Regions from separate parts of the Pelosinus sp. UFO1 genome, predicted to be linked through region 2. Evidence: riboswitches for the same ligand, from Rfam matches in the RefSeq annotation. Region 2 holds a riboswitch; each other region holds the start of a gene.

Region 1 (4,215 bases), 1.9 Mb from region 2:
AGATGCGATTCGATCAGCTTGAGCGAGTTCGGGAAATAGTTTTATCCATAGAATAACAACCAATACTGTGCCAATACCACCAATCAGCAGTGCAGGCACTGTACCGAAAAAAGCTGCCGTTACACCAGACTCAAATTCTCCTAACTGATTAGAAGTTCCAATAAACATTGAGTTGACGGCACTCACTCTTCCCCGCATTTCATCTGGCGTCTGCAATTGCACTAAGGAGGAACGAATGACAACGCTGATGACATCTGCAGCACCAAGGACAACTAATGAGGCGAGAGATAAAGCAAAGGACGTTGATAAGGCAAATACAATGGTAGCCAGTCCAAAAACAAATACAGCGCTAAACATCGTTCGGCCGACTTTACGTTTAAGAGGATAATGGGCTAAAAAACCTGACATCAATAAGGCACCTACGGCTGGCGCTGAGCGTAAAATCCCCACTCCCTCTGGCCCAATAAAAAGCACATCTTTAGCATAAATTGGCAATAGAGCAGTTGCTCCCCCTAACAGTACAGCAAAAAGATCCAGGGATATGGCACCAAGTATTGTGGGTTTTCGACGAATAAAAGTGATCCCAGCAAATAATTCTCGTAGATTAACAGCATGAACTTTCCGTATTTCACGTTCAATTTTAATTCTAGAAATAAGAAAACTGGCACCTAGAAAAAGTACACTAATTGCACAATAAACATAGGCAGGACCTGCAGCATAAAGTAATCCCCCAATTGCCGGCCCTATGATATTGGCTGTCTGATTTGCCGAACTAACAGTCGCCAAAGCTTGCGGAAAAATCTTAGCCGATACCAATCCAGGCATAAAAGCTTGCATCGTCGGTCCCTCAAAAGCCCTGGCTGCGCCGATCAGAAATACAATGGTAATGATACTTTCTTTGCTAAGCCAACCAGTATAACTTCCGATTGCCAACAAACCTACACCCACGCCTTCCGTTATTTGACAAATACAAATAACTTTCTGACGATTAAAACGGTCCGCCACATGCCCAACAACAAGAGTTAGTAAAAACATTGGCAAAAACTGAGCAAGACCAACCAACCCTAAATAGAAGGGACTATCAGTCAACTCGTAGACTTGCCAACCCACGGCAACAGCCAGCATTTGATACGCCAGAGTTGTCAGAACCCTGGAAAACCAAAAATGTACATATGACTTGCAGTGAATGAGGGAAGAAACTTGCGCATTCTTATTATGTGCTTTCAACATATAACAGGAGTCTCCTTGTTTGTTATACAACCAATATCTCACCAATTAAATAAAAGAGATCAAACCACTTTCATTTCAGAAAGAGCTTGACCTTTTTTCATAGTCATTCATCCTTGAAATTGACAATCTTTAACTTTTATTATATTCAGCTTGGTCACTTTGTCAATATAGTATGACATTTTGTAAAACCTCTTATTAAATTTTACTTTGACTTACTTATTTACCTATGTTAATATTATTCATAAATTAATATTAAACTCTTATCTAGAGAGGTCGAGGGACTGGCCCTATGACACCCGGCAGCCGGCAGCAATGCAACGGTGCTAATTCCAGCAGGAGCAATCCTGAAAGATGAGAGGAATGTGCGGTTTAAAGAGCCCCTTTCCTCGGAAAGGGGCTCTTTTTGTTACCCCACTTGATTAGAAGAGCATAACAGCCTTCTATTGAGTTTTTATAATATCAAAAAAATGGAGGAATGCACTATGCCTATAAAAATCCCTAACAATTTACCTGCTACCAACATTCTGGAAAGTGAAAACATTTTCGTAATTCATGAGAACCGAGCCTATACCCAAGATATACGTCCTCTTAAAATATTAATTTTAAATCTCATGCCTATCAAGATTACTACTGAGACTCAATTACTCCGCCTGCTAGGTAATTCTCCTCTGCAAGTGGAAGTTGACTTCATGTATACTGCTACTTATTGTCCTACCAATACATCACAAGAACATCTGATCAAATTTTATGAAACATTCGAGGATATAAAATCTCGCAACTATGATGGCATGATCATTACTGGTGCACCTGTCGAACAAATTCCCTTTGAAGAGGTAGCCTACTGGGATGAACTTTGTGAAATTATGGAATGGAGTAAAACTCATGTATATTCCACTCTCCATATTTGCTGGGCATCCCAAGCCGGACTATACTACCACTATGGTATTCCAAAATATGATCTTCCACAAAAAATATTTGGAGTTTTCCCCCACAAAAAGAATGATACGGAACAAGTCAAACTATTCCGTGGTTTTGATGATATCTTTCATGTTCCCCATTCCAGACATACTGAATTTAAACGGGAAGACATCCTCAAGAATCCTAAGCTACGCATTTTGTCAGAGTCTGATATTTCTGGTGTTTATGCTGCCGCTGATCTAACAGGTAGACAATTCTTTATTGCAGGCCATTCAGAATATGATCCTCTTTCTCTCAAGGCCGAATACGATCGAGATTTTGCTCAAGGGTTATCAGTTCAAATCCCACAAAATTACTATCCTAACGATGACCCCACGCAAACACCAGTAGTCCTCTGGCGAAGTGCTGCCAACCTGCTCTTTTCCAACTGGCTCAACTACTATGTCTATCAGGAAACGCCTTTCGATCTTTCTTTATTATAATGGTTCTTTACTATCCCTTATCCTCTTTTTTCTTTAAGGCCCCCTCTAATGGATAACTCCCATAATTACGAATATGTACCCAATCCCTGTATGCCTCTGCCTGCGGATTACGGGCTAAAATATCCTGCTCCTCAAAGTATTTTACAAAGCTATTACTCTGAAAAAGCTGCCTATCTTCCCCAACTGGGCACACTTTTAGACAAGAGCCACAGGGATCACTAAAAGCTTTTTGCAATCTTTTTTCGTTATTTATGCAGGCTGCTTGGTCTACTTGCGCATATTTTAACTTTTCATCACCGATAAGGGCTTGAGCAGGACAGATTTTTTGACAATACAAACATTTATTGCATAAATCTCCTTCAACTAAAGGATCTCCTGCCAATTCCAAAGCAGTGAAGATTGATATCAACTGAACCCTCGGACCATACTCCCGTGTTAACAAGGTATGATTCCAGCCTAATGAACCAAGTCCAGCATAATACCCAGCCCAAATATGAGAAAATGCTGCTATCGGTTTTTCTTCTAATTCATCTTCAACCTCGCTATCTGGAATGACAGCTAAATGACCTTTGCGGTTTAAAAATACCGCCAATCGATAAGCTACTTTTTCTAATAACTCATTTGTTACCTTTGCTTGTTCCCTCCCCAGTACGGTGGGTGATGCTTCTATAATAGGCAGCCATAAAGGAACTCCTAGGACGATCACCGTTTTAGCCTGGGGCCAAATTTTGTGGGGATGAAATGCCACTGGTACATCCCCAGACTCTATCCATCTATCAATGGACGCAAAACCAACAAACTCGGCTCCTAGATCTCGGGCTTCCTGGATAATCTCTGCCTTAGTTAACTCAACTTGTGCCAGTCTACTCACTCCTTTTTGCTAAGTTTGCATCCTCTCTGAACTTTAGGCATACTTTCTAGCATAACAAACTCTTATACATAACTTCTCTTTATCTTCATACGTCGCCTTTTAATTCAAAGGCTGTCAACACTGATACGAAATTAAGCTGGGGATTGTACTTTGCGGCCCGAAAAATGTTGTTTTTACTTACTTGACTCTGGCCCGCATAATGTCCAGCCCATACATGAGAAAATACTGCGATTGTTTTGTGTTCGGGTATGCCTTCCCCCTCACTGTCCCATGGAATATTGACAGCCGGATAGCCGTTACGGTTCAGAAATACTGCCAATCGATAAGCTACTTCATCTAGTAGATTATTTATAACGCTAGATTGTTCCCTCACTATTGTGGGTGATGTTTCCCCACTAGGCTGCCATGAGGGAACTCCTAAGACAATTACAGTTTTAGTCTGAGGCCAAATTCTGTGGGGATGAAGCGCTATAGGTACATCCTCAGACTTTTCCCACCTGTCAATGGTCGCAAAACCTACAAATTCCGCTCCAAGATTCCGAGCTTGCTCCATTATCTCAGCCGTAGTTAACTCTATTTGTGCCAAAATAGCTACTCCTCTCTTTCTATTATGTTTGCCCCAACCCCAGAACCCCATAAAGTGATATCCTTTGCTTCATCAAAATATTTTTTTATGGCTGTGCTGTTATAAAGGTTCCGATCTTCCCCCACTGG
Region 2 (4,215 bases):
TATGATCATAACCTTGTCACCTTGCTGTACTACCTCCTTAAGAGGCGGTGTGCCAATTGGGTTATTTAGTGCAGCAGCTACAGCGGCTTCTACATCGACTAGAGCCTTAACTGGTTTGCCTTCTACCACGTTTAAAATACGTTCTTTAGGCAAGGATATGGTAACTTCCTGATCACCATAGCCAAGGGAAAATTCTTTTAACATATAGCATCTCTCCTATGCAATTTTTTCCAGCTTTTCTTCTACTTTTATAGCCAACGGCACATCAGGCTTTACAGCTAACCATGCGATAATACCAACTACAGCCGAAGCTGCAGTTGTCACAATGGCAGCCTGCCATCCATAATTTGTTGCAATCCATGCCGTAACAACAGGAGCGGCAATACCGCCCAGGTTGCCCCAAAAGTTCATCCACCCAGAAACTGAACCAGCAAATTTACCACCAATGTCAAGACAAGCAGCCCAGGACGCATTAAAAGTAAATCCAAGAGACCCTAGAGAGATTGTCAGCCACAACACGTTCATGGAAGGTGTTGTCGCTACGGCCCCTAAATAAAGTGTCGTACAACACAGAATCAATCCAGAAATCCCCAACAAGGTTCTTGACTTATACCTAGAAACACCTGACGTTACCAGCTTATCACTGATATAACCACACGTAGCCGTTACGATACAAAGTGCAGCCCAAGGAAAAGAAGCGGCAATTCCCATCTTTTGTAGTGAAAAATTTTGTGCCTCCATTAAGTATAAAGGCAACCAGGCCAAAAATACAAACATAATATAGTCTGTTATAAAATATTGAATACCAATGGCCCAAAATTGAGAAGATCCTAAAAAAATACGCCATGGGGCCAATTCTTTTTTATCAGCATTCGCACTGAGGCCTTCTTCTATATAATCAGCTTCCGCTACATTAACATAAGGACTGGTCCGAGGCGAATCTTTTGCGAGCCAATACCAAAGTCCGGCAATGACTAAACCTAACACGCCAAAAATCACAAATACAGAGCGCCAGCCAAAAGCCATCATTAAAGCTACGGTAAGAGTCGGGCCAACAACCGGCCCAAAAAATACACCGCTTAGCATGAAAGAAGAGGCACGTCCTTTTTCACTAGGATTAAACCAACGATAAATAAAACGCCCTATAGCTGGAGCCATAGGTCCCTCACCTAAACCAAACATAGCGCGAGTGGCAGCGAAAAAGGTAAAGTTACTACAAGCGCCTGTCAATGCGGTAAATATGGACCACCAAGTAGCTGCTATAGCTAAGACTCTTCGGTGTCCCCAAAACTCTCCCATAATACCACCTGGTATTTGCATAAATGCATAACCGACAAAGAAAGCTGTTTGTATTAAACCCATATCCATTTTACTAAAACCTAATTCCTGCATAATGCTTGGAGTGGCTACGGATAAATTTACTCTGTCCATGTAAGAAATAAAACTAATAAAAAACATAAGTCCTGCTAAGGTCCAACGAAAATTGGTTTTTTTCTGATTCATAAAATTTACCCCCCGCACAAGTATCGAAGTCCTCCCAAGGGAGACCTCATCTCATTAAATACATTATACGTTTGTAAAGTTTACATGTCAATTGACAAAAGAATCTGTCTTTTTAAACTTACTTGACATGATCTAGATCGCATGCTACTATTATTTTCAATAACAGCATATATTCATCAAGAGTTAGCTGAGGGATTGGCCCGATGAAGCTACGGCAACCACCGCATACTGCGAACGGTGCCAATTCCAACAGGAGTATTCCTGGGAGATGAAGATTATTTTGAAATAAAATCTTCTTCATCTTATGAAGAAGATTTTTTATTGTAAAGAAAAAGGAGTAAGTAGCATGAACCATAATTCACAACCAACCCAGGCTCTAAGAAAATACGCCTCAGAAAAAGCTAGCCGCTTTACCGAATCCGTCATTCGGGAAATGTCTCGTATTGCCACTGCTCATAAAGCCATCAATTTGGCACAAGGATTTCCAGATTTTCCTGCATCAGATGAAATCAAAGAAGCCGCTGTTAAAGCAATCTTAGAAAACCACAACCAATATGCGATTACTTGGGGTACCAAATCCCTAAGAGATGCCATTGCCCAGAAAAATAAACGAGATTACAACCTTGACATTGATCCAGAAAAGCAAATCACGGTGTGTTGCGGTTCTACAGAAGGAATGGTGGCAACACTTTTGGCTACGATTAACCCTGGAGATGAAGTTATTATTTTTCAGCCGTTCTATGAAAATTACGGCCCAGATGCTATACTCTGCGGTGCAACACCTAAATATGTACAATTACATCCTCCAGCTTTTTCCTTTAATCAAGAAGAATTAATCGCTGCTTTTTCCGAACGCACAAGAGCTATTATTATTAACACTCCCAACAACCCAACAGGTAAGGTGTTCAATCGAGAAGAATTAGACTTAATTGCTAAGCTTTGTATTCAATACGATGTTTTAGCGATTACTGATGAGATATATGAGCATATCATCTATGACGAAATCAAACACATTCCTCTATCTACCTTACCTGGCATGGCAGATAGAACCATTACGATTAATAGTATATCCAAAACCTACAGTGTTACTGGCTGGCGTATTGGTTATGTTATCGCATCTCCTGAAATAAGCCAGTCCATACGGAAAATGCATGATTTCTTAACAGTGGGTGCAGCTGCCCCGTTGCAAGAAGCTGCTGCCCATGCCATGGGTTTTGCTGCTACTTATTATGAAAAGTTAGTCGATTTTTATAGTCAACGCCGAGATTTCATGTTAAAAGAATTAGCTGCCATCGGTTTTGAGTGCATTCGTCCTGATGGAGCCTACTACATTATGGCTGATATCGCCTCCTTCGGGTGGAAAAATGATATTGACTTTGCTCGCTACTTAGCTGAAAAAATTGGCGTTGCTGTCGTACCAGGTTCTAGTTTCTATCAAGAAAATGCTAATGACAAACATCGTTTTATACGTTTTTGCTTCTGCAAACAATTAGCCACACTGGAAGCCGCAGTAGAAAGATTGCAAAAATTAAGATAAGACTTGGCTTAAGCCAAGTCCTCAGACGCAGGCGGAAGCCTTAGTCGTTCTTACTTGGAATCAAGAAAGTGTTATACTTTCTGATTCCGTAAAATAATCCATCACATTATTAAATAGGAGGTATATTCATTATGAAGAAATCAATTCAGTTTATTTCCCTTTTGTTAACCCTCATCTTTATCCTAGGCTTATCTGCTGGGTGCAGCCAACAAAGTACAGCAAAGATAGAAAAACCACTTAAAGTAGGTGTTACTGCTGGCCCCCATGCAGAAGTAATGGAGCAAGTTAAAAAAATAGCCGAGAAAGACGGCTTAAAAATTGAAATTGTTGAATTTAATGACTACATTCAACCTAACGTAGCTTTAAATCAAGGCGATATCGATGTTAACAGTTTTCAACATAAACCTTACCTTGATAACATTATCAAAGATCGTAACTACGATATCATATCCTTAGCAAATACAGTTATTTTTCCAATGGGTATTTACTCTAGTAAATTAAAAAATATTGCCGACCTACCAGTAAACGCTGTTGTTGCTATTCCTAACGACCCTACAAACGGAGGAAGAGCTCTACTATTATTAGAAAAACTTGGCCTCATTAAACTAAAACCAGGAATTGGCCTTAAGGCAGCTGTTACTGACATTGTTGAAAATCCTAAGAAAATTGTAATTAAGGAGTTAGACGCAGCACAAATTCCTCGTTCCTTAGCTGACATGGATGTTGCCGCCATTAACACCAACTATGCAATTACCGCTGGATTAGTACCTACTAAAGATGCGATTGCCATTGAAGATATTAATTCGCCATATGCAAATATCATTGCCGTACGTAGCAAAGATAAAGAAAACCCAGCCATACAAAAATTAATAAAAGCATACCACTCGGATGAAGTAAAAGCATTTATACAAGAACACTTTAAAGGTTCTGTAACAGCTGCTTGGTAAAAATTTAAATATGTGTAAAAAAGCTGCCCTTTTTAAAAGGGCAGCTTTTTTACACATATTTACGCTGTACTCTGACTAATCGTGCTGATAGACATATAGCGCCAAAAGCTAAACCAACGATCAATCCAATCCAGTAACCAAAAGCTCCTAACCAAGAATGATGCGCTAAGACATATCCGAGGGGCAAACCTACGACCCAGTAAGAAATCATCGCCATAATAAATGTAA
Region 3 (4,215 bases), 2.2 Mb from region 2:
TAACTAAAATGACGCCAGATCATTCCTTCGGATCTGGCGTTGTTTTTTGCTATTATAAGCTTTTGAATTGGGGGAGATATTCTTTGTGAGCTTCTAACATTTCATCAAATAAAACTTTAGCCATTTTATCAGAAGCGACCAACGGGTTCATTGTCATAGCTAATAACGCTTTATTATAGTCGCCAGTAACAGCTGCCTCAATGACTACTCTTTCGAAAGACTTAATCTGTTGTACTAAGCCGTTTACTTGTATGGGTAGCTCACCGATAGCAATTGGTTGAGGACCATCTTTAGTGATCACACAGCTTACTTCCACAATCGAGTCAGGCGAAATTCCGGCAATTGCACCATTATTTCTCGTATCTACTGGCTGAATATCACCCTTGTCATTATATATTGAGTTTATCAATCTACAGGCTGCATCGCTATAATAGGCTCCACCACGTTGTTCTAATTGTGGTGGCTTTATGTCCAAACTCGGATCTTTATACAATTCGAAAAGATCATCCTCCAGTTTTTTTACTATTTCAGCTCTAGTTTCCCCTTTGGCAAACTCTTCTAATTCTTTTTCCAACATTTCATATTTTTTGAAATAGTATCTGTGATAGGGGCAAGGTATAATATCTAATCCTAGTACAAATTCGGGTATCCAATTAATATTGATAACATTTTTTACAGTACTCGGCATCTTGCCAGCAGCAATATTATCAAGCACTGATTTGGTGATGTTCTCACCATCTAAATATGCATTTAAACCAAATACCATATGATTCAAACCGGCAAAGTCAATTCTTATTCTATTGTGGTCAACATCAAATAGTTTGGCTATTGCCATTTCCATTCCAATAGGTACATTACATAAGCCAATGACCTTCTTATTTGCCCCATATCTCAGTACGGCTTCCGTGATCATTCCTGAGGGATTGGTAAAGTTAATTAGCCAAGCATTCGGGCATAATTCTGCCATATCTTTATCAATTTCAAGTATGACTGGAATGGTTCGCAGTGCCTTAAACATTCCTCCGGCACCATTGGTTTCTTGTCCAATATAACCATGGCTTAATGGAATTCTTTCATCCTTTATCCTTGCATCTAAGAGCCCTACGCGAAATTGTGTCGTTACGAAATCGGCATTGGGCAGAGCCTCTCTTCTATCTAGAGTCGTGTGTATTTCCATTGGTACCCCGGATTTTTGGACCATTCTTTTGGCAAGATCACTTACAATTCTTAATTTTTCTTTGCCTGCTTCAATATCTACTAACCACAGTTCGTGAACGGGCAGTTCATCATATCTTTTTATAAATCCTTCAATAATCTCCGGTGTATAACTTGAGCCACCACCGATTGTCACAATTTTTAACCCCTTCATAATAAAACCTCCTAATACACTTGGAATTTTTATCTCTATAAAATAATCATATAGTTCTAAAAGAAGGAGCGCAATTAGGATAAAGTGAAACTGTACTAGTACAGTTTCACTTTAAGAGAAGGGAATACACATTAGACATTTTCTGTAATGAATACAACAGGGATATAAAAAGATAGTATGAATGCCAAATATTGCAAAAACATTTTACGAAATCACCAATGAAACAAATCATAAGTATTGCTATTAGGGATACTTCATGATATAGTAACAACATTAGGTTTACAACGTTACAACTAAATATTTGAATCTTATCCAGAGTGGTGGAGGGACTGGCCCAATGACACCCAGCAACCGGCAGTAATGCAGTGGTGCTAATTCCAGCAGGAGCAATCCTGGGAGATAAGAAGGTTTACTATATAAAAAACCCTTCTTATTTATAAGAGGGGTTTTTTATATATTTGAGATGGTGAGGAGAGGGTATATGGATGCTGTTAGATAACAGCCGTAGCATGCAGACAACGTTAACTTACTTTCCAGGATTTAAGTGGCGGCCTTATTTAAAGATGGCTAAAGTAGCTGATACAGAAAATCCCTTGCACCTCAAATTAGGGGGAATATTAAAAGAGGTTATTGTAGCATATGAAACCTATGGACATATATCCGAAAAAGGCGATAATGTTATACTCTTACATCACGCCTTGACAGGTGATAGTCATCCAGCCGCCCATAACCAACATGACGAAAAAGGTTGGTGGGAACCACTGGTTGGTTCAGGGTGCCCCCTAGATACAGATAAGTATTTTATTATTTGTGCCAATGTGCTTGGTGGTTGTCAAGGGACAACAGGTCCAGCTTCTCCTAACTTAGAAAATGGGCTTGCCTATGGCATGGATTTCCCGGAAATAACTTTATTAGACATGGTGCAGGTACAGAAACGATTACTAGATTTGCTGGGGATTAAACATGTTAAGTTAATTATTGGCGGTTCTATGGGTGGAATGCAATCTTTGGAGTGGGCTGTAACTTATCCTGATTTTATGGATGGTGTTATGGCAATTGCCGCTCCGGGATATTCATCTTCTCAGTCCATTGCTTATAATAAGGTAGCACGGCAAGCTATAACTCTTGACCCAGGTTGGCAAGGTGGAAATTACTATGGCGGGAATGGTCCAGAAAAAGGATTAGCAATTGCCCGATCGGTAGGTATGATTACCTATCAATCCGAATTGTCTATGGAAGGAAAATTTGGACGGAAACGCCGCAATGGATGTTTTGAAATTGAAAATTACCTAGATCATCAAGGGAATAGCTTAGCGCGCCGTTTTGATGCGAATTCCTACTTATATTTACTACGAGTCTTAGATTATTATAATTTGTCAGATAGCTGTAAAAGCTATGAGGATGCCTTAGCCCAAATTACGGGGAAAGTAATGGTTGTGGGGGTAAGTTCTGATATTTTATATCCTCCTTACCAGCAAGAAGAATTGGTGGAAGCTATGCGTGATTGCGGAGTGGATGCCGAGTATGCCTTACTTGAAAGTCCTCATGGTCATGATGGCTTTTTAATTGATTTTCATTTATTAAGGCCCTTGATCAATGAGTTTATAAAAAAGCTAACTATAGGTAAAGTAACTAAAAATTAGGAGGGTGTATAACATGTCAGTACAAGAAAAATTACGTTTTGATTCCTTAGCTGTTCACGGTGGTCAGGAGCCAGATCCGACAACAGGATCACGAGCAGTTCCCATTTATCAAACCACTGCTTATAACTTTCGTGATAGCGAGCACGCTGCCAATTTGTTTGGTTTAAAAGAGTCTGGTAATATTTATAGTCGCTTGACTAATCCTACTACTGATGTCTTAGAAAAACGTATTACAGCGCTTGAAGGTGGCGTCGGGGCTTTAGCCTTTGCTTCTGGGCATGCTGCAATTAGTGGAGCCATCTTAAACATTGCTCAAGCAGGAGATGAAATTGTCAGCTCTTCGACGCTGTATGGTGGTACTTATAATATGTTTTCCTATACTTTGCCTAATTTAGGGATCAAGGTAACCTTTGTTGATCCAAGGGACCCAGAAAACTTCCAAAAGGCGATTACGCCAAAGACAAAAGCACTATATGGTGAAGTGATTGGAAATCCTAAAATTGATATTTTTGATATTGAAAAAGTTGCCGAAGTGGCCCACCGAAATGGGATCCCATTAATTGTTGATAGCACGTTTGCCACACCTTATTTATGTCGTCCTTTGGATTTTGGTGCAGACATTGTTGTTCATTCTGCCACGAAGTTTATTGGTGGGCATGGTACATCTATGGGTGGCTTAGTGATTGATGGTGGTGAATTTAACTGGGACAACGGCAAGTTTCCATTATTGAGTGAGGCAGATCCAAGTTACCATGGACTAAAATATACAGAAGCCTTGGGGCCTTTGGCTTTTATCATTCGTCTGAGAATTCAAGTGCTGCGGGATTTAGGAGCGTGCCTCAGCCCGTTTAATAGTTTTCAATTTTTGCAAGGGTTAGAAACTCTTCATTTACGTATGAAACGTCATTCCGAGAATGCGCAAGCCGTTGCTGAGCATTTAGCAAAACATGAAAGTGTGAGTTGGGTAAGCTACCCAGGGTTGACCAATCACCCAGATTATGATTTGGCGAAAAAGTATTTTCCTCGTGGAGCAGGTGCTATATTAACCTTTGGTATCAAAGGTGGGTTAGAAGCAGGTAGAAAATTTATTGATTCTCTACAGTTATTTTCCTTATTAGCAAATGTTGGGGATGCTAAGTCTCTTGTCATTCATCCTGCAAGTACCACTCACTCTCAGCTCACATCAGAGCAACGTGCCAGTGC
Region 4 (4,215 bases), 400 kb from region 2:
ATTGGTTACAATATCATTTACTGTCGCACTAACACCTACACCGTCTTTTAATTTAATAATGCCTGCTTTTTCAAGAAGTGCAAGAGCACGGCCACCGTTAGTGGGGTCATTAGGAATGGCAACTTTAGCGCCAGCAGCAAGTTCGTTTAGATTCTTAATTTTCTTGGAGTAAATACCCATTGGTTCGATATGCACTGCTGCAGTATAGGTTAATGCCAAATTACGTTCTGTAGAAAATTTAGTAAGATAAGGGATGTGTTGAAAGAAGTTTGCATCTAATTCTTTTTCAGCCACAGCAATATTTGGTTTTACGTAGTCAGTAAATTCAACGATTTGCAAATCAATGCCCTCTTTAGCTAAAGTTGGTTTAATTACATTTAAAATTTCTGCATGAGGTACTGCTGTAGCGCCAACTTTTAGTACAGTAGCTTTACTTGCCGGACTTGCAGGAGCCTTTTCTTGGCTGCATCCGCTCACTAATAGACCTAAACTAAGAATTCCAATAAGAACAAGAAACAGTTTTTTCATTATTTATAATCCCCCTAAAATTTTTTTATAGAAAGCACCCAAAAATTCAATTCGTGCTGTTCCTATTTTTTGTTGAGACGATTGGATAAGTAATCGCCAGTGGACTGTACGATTTGTACTTGTGCAATTAAGATAATAACAGTGATTAACATGATATCAGCACGGAAACGTTGGTAGCCATAGCGAATGGCTAAATCCCCTAAACCGCCGCCGCCAATGGCTCCAGCCATGGCTGAGTAGCCAATAAGACTAATAATTGTTAATGTTAATCCAAGAACAATTGCGGGCATAGCTTCTGGAATGAGTACCTTTGTAATGATTTCTCTAGGAGATGCGCCCATGGCTTGTGCCGCTTCAATGACACCATAATCAACTTCCTTGAGAGCTGATTCTACGATACGAGCGACAAAAGGGATGGCGGCAATGCTTAGTGGGACGATGGCCGCATTAGTGCCGATGGAAGTACCAACTAATAATCGAGTGACTGGAATAATAGCTACCATTAAAATAATGAAGGGTGTGGAGCGAGTCGCATTCACGATAGCTCCTAATATTCGATTAAGGGAAGTATTTTCAAGAATGTGTCCTTTATTCGTAGTTACTAAAATAATACCTAAAGGTATACCAATGAGAGCAGAGATAAAGCTAGAAACAGCAACCATATAGGTAGTTTCCCATAAGGATTTAACCAGCAACGCGAGCATGTCTTGCGACATAACCAATCACCTCAATTCCTAATTCACGTGTTTTTAAATAACTAAGTGCTTGCTGTAAAGCTACCTGTTCACCTGATAGTTCTACAATTAATGTACCAAAAGGAGTCGTTTGAATATGATCTATGTTCCCGTATAAAATACTGGCATCAATGTTAAAACGACGAATCATACTAGAAATAACAGGTTCTTCGGTAGAGTGACCAATAAAGGATAAACGCAAAATAAGATTGCTATCAGCAGTAGGTACTGGTGATAAGATAATATCATTGAAGAAGTCTGGTAAGTTATGATTGATGATAGCACTTATAAATTCCTTAGTAGTATTTGCTTGAGGTTGAGTAAAAATATCAATTACTTTGCCCTGCTCAATAATCCTGCCACCCTCAATGACTGCAACCTGATTACAGATTTCTTTGATAACCTGCATTTCATGAGTAATAAGCACGATAGTGAGCTGGAATTTGCGGTTAATATCTTTTAATAATTCTAAAATAGACTTGGTTGTTTGGGGGTCAAGGGCAGAAGTGGCCTCATCGCATAAGAGTACTTTAGGGTGATTTGCTAACGCCCGTGCAATACCAACTCGTTGTTTCTGTCCGCCGCTTAGTTGAGAAGGATATTGATCCTTTTTATCAGTAAGTCCAACTAATGCGAGTAAATGCATAACCTCTGTATCGATCTCTTCTTTACTACGCTTTGCTAGTTCTAAGGGGAAGGCTATATTTTCGTAAACCGTCCGAGAAGATAGTAAGTTGAAGTGTTGAAAGATCATGCCTATTTTTTTGCGCTGTTCCCGTAATTCTTGTTCATTTAAGGACGTTAGTTCTTGGTCATCCACGATAACAGTACCTTTGGTGGGACGTTCTAACATATTAATGCAACGGATCAGTGTACTTTTTCCAGCGCCACTGGTTCCGATAATCCCGAAAATCTCTCCTTGTTCAACAGTTAAATTAACTCCATTTAAAGCGTGAATTGTGCCGTTGTCGCTTTGGTATACTTTTTCTATATTTTCAAGTTTAATCAATGGAATCTTTCCCTCCTTATAATCTTTTGATGCATAAAAAAAACCGCTTCACAAAATGAAGCGTGCTATCAATCTTGAATTGCGCTTCATCTACCAGGATTAGATCCTGTGGAATTGGCACCGTTTCACAAAAGTGAATGGTTGCCGCAGCTTCATAGGGCCATTCCCTCAACTGCTCTTGATGAAAAATATTAACTTGTTGAAACATATATTATCATTTTTGAAAAATGGTGTCAAGAAAAAAATCACTTTGCAAATTAGGAATCACAATGTTATAATTTCACTAAGTAAAGCTTAAAAGGGATAAAGGATTTATCCTACAGTAGGAGGAAAGAAATATGGCTACGAATCCCAAGTTGAAAGATGAATTGACAGATCAATTATTCCGTTCCATATTATTGTTAGAAAATGAAGAAGAATGTTATCAGTTTTTTGAAGACATCTGTACAGTAAGTGAATTGAAGTCTCTTGCTCAGCGGATGGAAGTGGCTCGGATGTTAAAGGTTGGTCATACCTATGATGATATTGTCGACAAAACAGGAGCGAGTACTGCAACGATTAGTCGTGTAAAACGTTGCTTGAATTACGGTGCAGATGGATATAAGTTTATGCTAGAACGAATTGAAAGCCAAAATAAGTAGGGTCAGAAAATATTTCAACTAAGTTAGGAGTGTTTATTTTTTATGGGTCAAGATGAATTCGTGCCACAAATTCCTTATGGTACAAGAGATTTTCTACCGAAAGAAGCTAGGCAGAAACGTGCTGTAGAAGGGGCTCTAGCTCATTTATTTGCTAGTTGGGGCTATGATGAAGTTGTGACTCCTACGATGGAGTATTTAGAAACAATGGCTATAGGGGCTGGCAACGACTCAGAACAGCATATGTTCAAGTTTTTTGATAAAAATAATCGTATCTTAGCACTTCGCTCAGATATGACAACTCCTATGGCTCGGGTTGCAGCGACTCGTTTTAAGGAAAGTCCCAGCCCAATGAAATTATTTTACTTAACAAATGTGTTTCGTTATGAGCAAGCTCAGGCCGGAAGACAATGCGAATTTTATCAAGCTGGTGTGGAAATTATGGGAGTTTCTGAGCCTACCGCTGATGCAGAAGCCATCGCGTTGGCTGTAGAAGCGATGCTTACATCTGGGTTACAAAAGTTTCAAATTGGTTTGGGGCAAGTGGATTTTATTAACGGTATAATGGAACAAAGTGAGCTTTCTCTCTCTCAAAGACAACAGGTAAAACAAGCTATGGTGACAAGAAATTTAGTAGGATTAGATGAAATTCTTGTGAATAGCGGTTTACCAGAAGGAGAACAAAAGTTACTTAAGAATATACCATTACTGCATGGCACAAAAGAAATGCTCGAAGAAGCCTATAGCATGGTAACGAATGAAAAGAGTCGCAAGGCTTTAGATAATTTGTCTGCTATCTATAGTTTGTTAGAAAGTTATGGCGTTGCTCAATATGTAGATTTTGATTTAGGAATTATTCGTGATTTTGAATATTACACAGGTATGGTGTTTGAGTGTTACACACCAGGACTTGGTTTCCCCATATGTGGTGGTGGCCGGTATGATACTATGTTAACCTCTTTTGGTATGAACTCCGGTGCTACTGGTTTTGCCTTAGGCATAGAACGGGTATTGTTAGCACTAGAACGTCAAGGTATTATTGGTACTCCCAATTGCAAAAGTATTTATGTTGGTTGGGGAGAAGATAAGTTGGTAGCGGCCATTGGACAAGCAGAATCATTGCGTAAATCAGGACAATGTGTAGAACTTGCTTTGATTCCTCAGTCAAAAATAGAAGCTGAGACCAGTCAAAAAAGCAAAGGTTATGCCAGTTTGGTTTATGTAGAGTAATAGGTGGGTGGATACATGTTTAACCGGCTAAAACAAGTGGTTGCCGCGCTTACTGCTAAGATTACACAAGAAGATA

The links. Region 2 has a riboswitch for S-adenosylmethionine ahead of UFO1_RS04980 (pyridoxal phosphate-dependent aminotransferase). Riboswitches for the same ligand answer to the same signal wherever they lie in the genome.
Region 1: another riboswitch for S-adenosylmethionine. It lies ahead of metA (homoserine O-succinyltransferase); the one in region 2 lies ahead of UFO1_RS04980 (pyridoxal phosphate-dependent aminotransferase).
Region 3: another riboswitch for S-adenosylmethionine. It lies ahead of UFO1_RS15975 (homoserine O-acetyltransferase); the one in region 2 lies ahead of UFO1_RS04980 (pyridoxal phosphate-dependent aminotransferase).
Region 4: another riboswitch for S-adenosylmethionine. It lies ahead of UFO1_RS06850 (methionine ABC transporter ATP-binding protein); the one in region 2 lies ahead of UFO1_RS04980 (pyridoxal phosphate-dependent aminotransferase).

Annotation. Positions count from the first base shown of each region.
Region 1 covers NZ_CP008852.1:3,001,418-3,005,632, forward strand. Annotated here, with positions in the region: gene UFO1_RS14260 (MFS transporter) at 1-1,230, opposite strand, end outside; SAM riboswitch class I at 1,488-1,588, shown strand; gene metA (homoserine O-succinyltransferase) at 1,713-2,630, shown strand; gene UFO1_RS14270 (4Fe-4S dicluster domain-containing protein) at 2,641-3,501, opposite strand; gene UFO1_RS14275 (hypothetical protein) at 3,587-4,087, opposite strand; gene UFO1_RS14280 (4Fe-4S binding protein) at 4,093-4,215, opposite strand, start outside.
Region 2 covers NZ_CP008852.1:1,119,616-1,123,830, reverse strand. Annotated here, with positions in the region: gene larA (nickel-dependent lactate racemase) at 1-204, opposite strand, end outside; gene UFO1_RS04985 (MFS transporter) at 217-1,503, opposite strand; SAM riboswitch class I at 1,674-1,778, shown strand; gene UFO1_RS04980 (pyridoxal phosphate-dependent aminotransferase) at 1,850-3,040, shown strand; gene UFO1_RS04975 (MetQ/NlpA family ABC transporter substrate-binding protein) at 3,172-3,987, shown strand; gene UFO1_RS04970 (MATE family efflux transporter) at 4,037-4,215, opposite strand, start outside.
Region 3 covers NZ_CP008852.1:3,369,582-3,373,796, reverse strand. Annotated here, with positions in the region: gene UFO1_RS15980 (6-phospho-beta-glucosidase) at 53-1,369, opposite strand; SAM riboswitch class I at 1,675-1,775, shown strand; gene UFO1_RS15975 (homoserine O-acetyltransferase) at 1,855-3,012, shown strand; gene UFO1_RS15970 (homocysteine synthase) at 3,026-4,215, shown strand, end outside.
Region 4 covers NZ_CP008852.1:1,521,987-1,526,201, forward strand. Annotated here, with positions in the region: gene UFO1_RS06840 (MetQ/NlpA family ABC transporter substrate-binding protein) at 1-528, opposite strand, end outside; gene UFO1_RS06845 (methionine ABC transporter permease) at 591-1,244, opposite strand; gene UFO1_RS06850 (methionine ABC transporter ATP-binding protein) at 1,213-2,271, opposite strand; SAM riboswitch class I at 2,355-2,459, opposite strand; gene UFO1_RS06855 (YerC/YecD family TrpR-related protein) at 2,610-2,912, shown strand; gene hisZ (ATP phosphoribosyltransferase regulatory subunit) at 2,955-4,139, shown strand; gene UFO1_RS06865 (HD domain-containing protein) at 4,155-4,215, shown strand, end outside.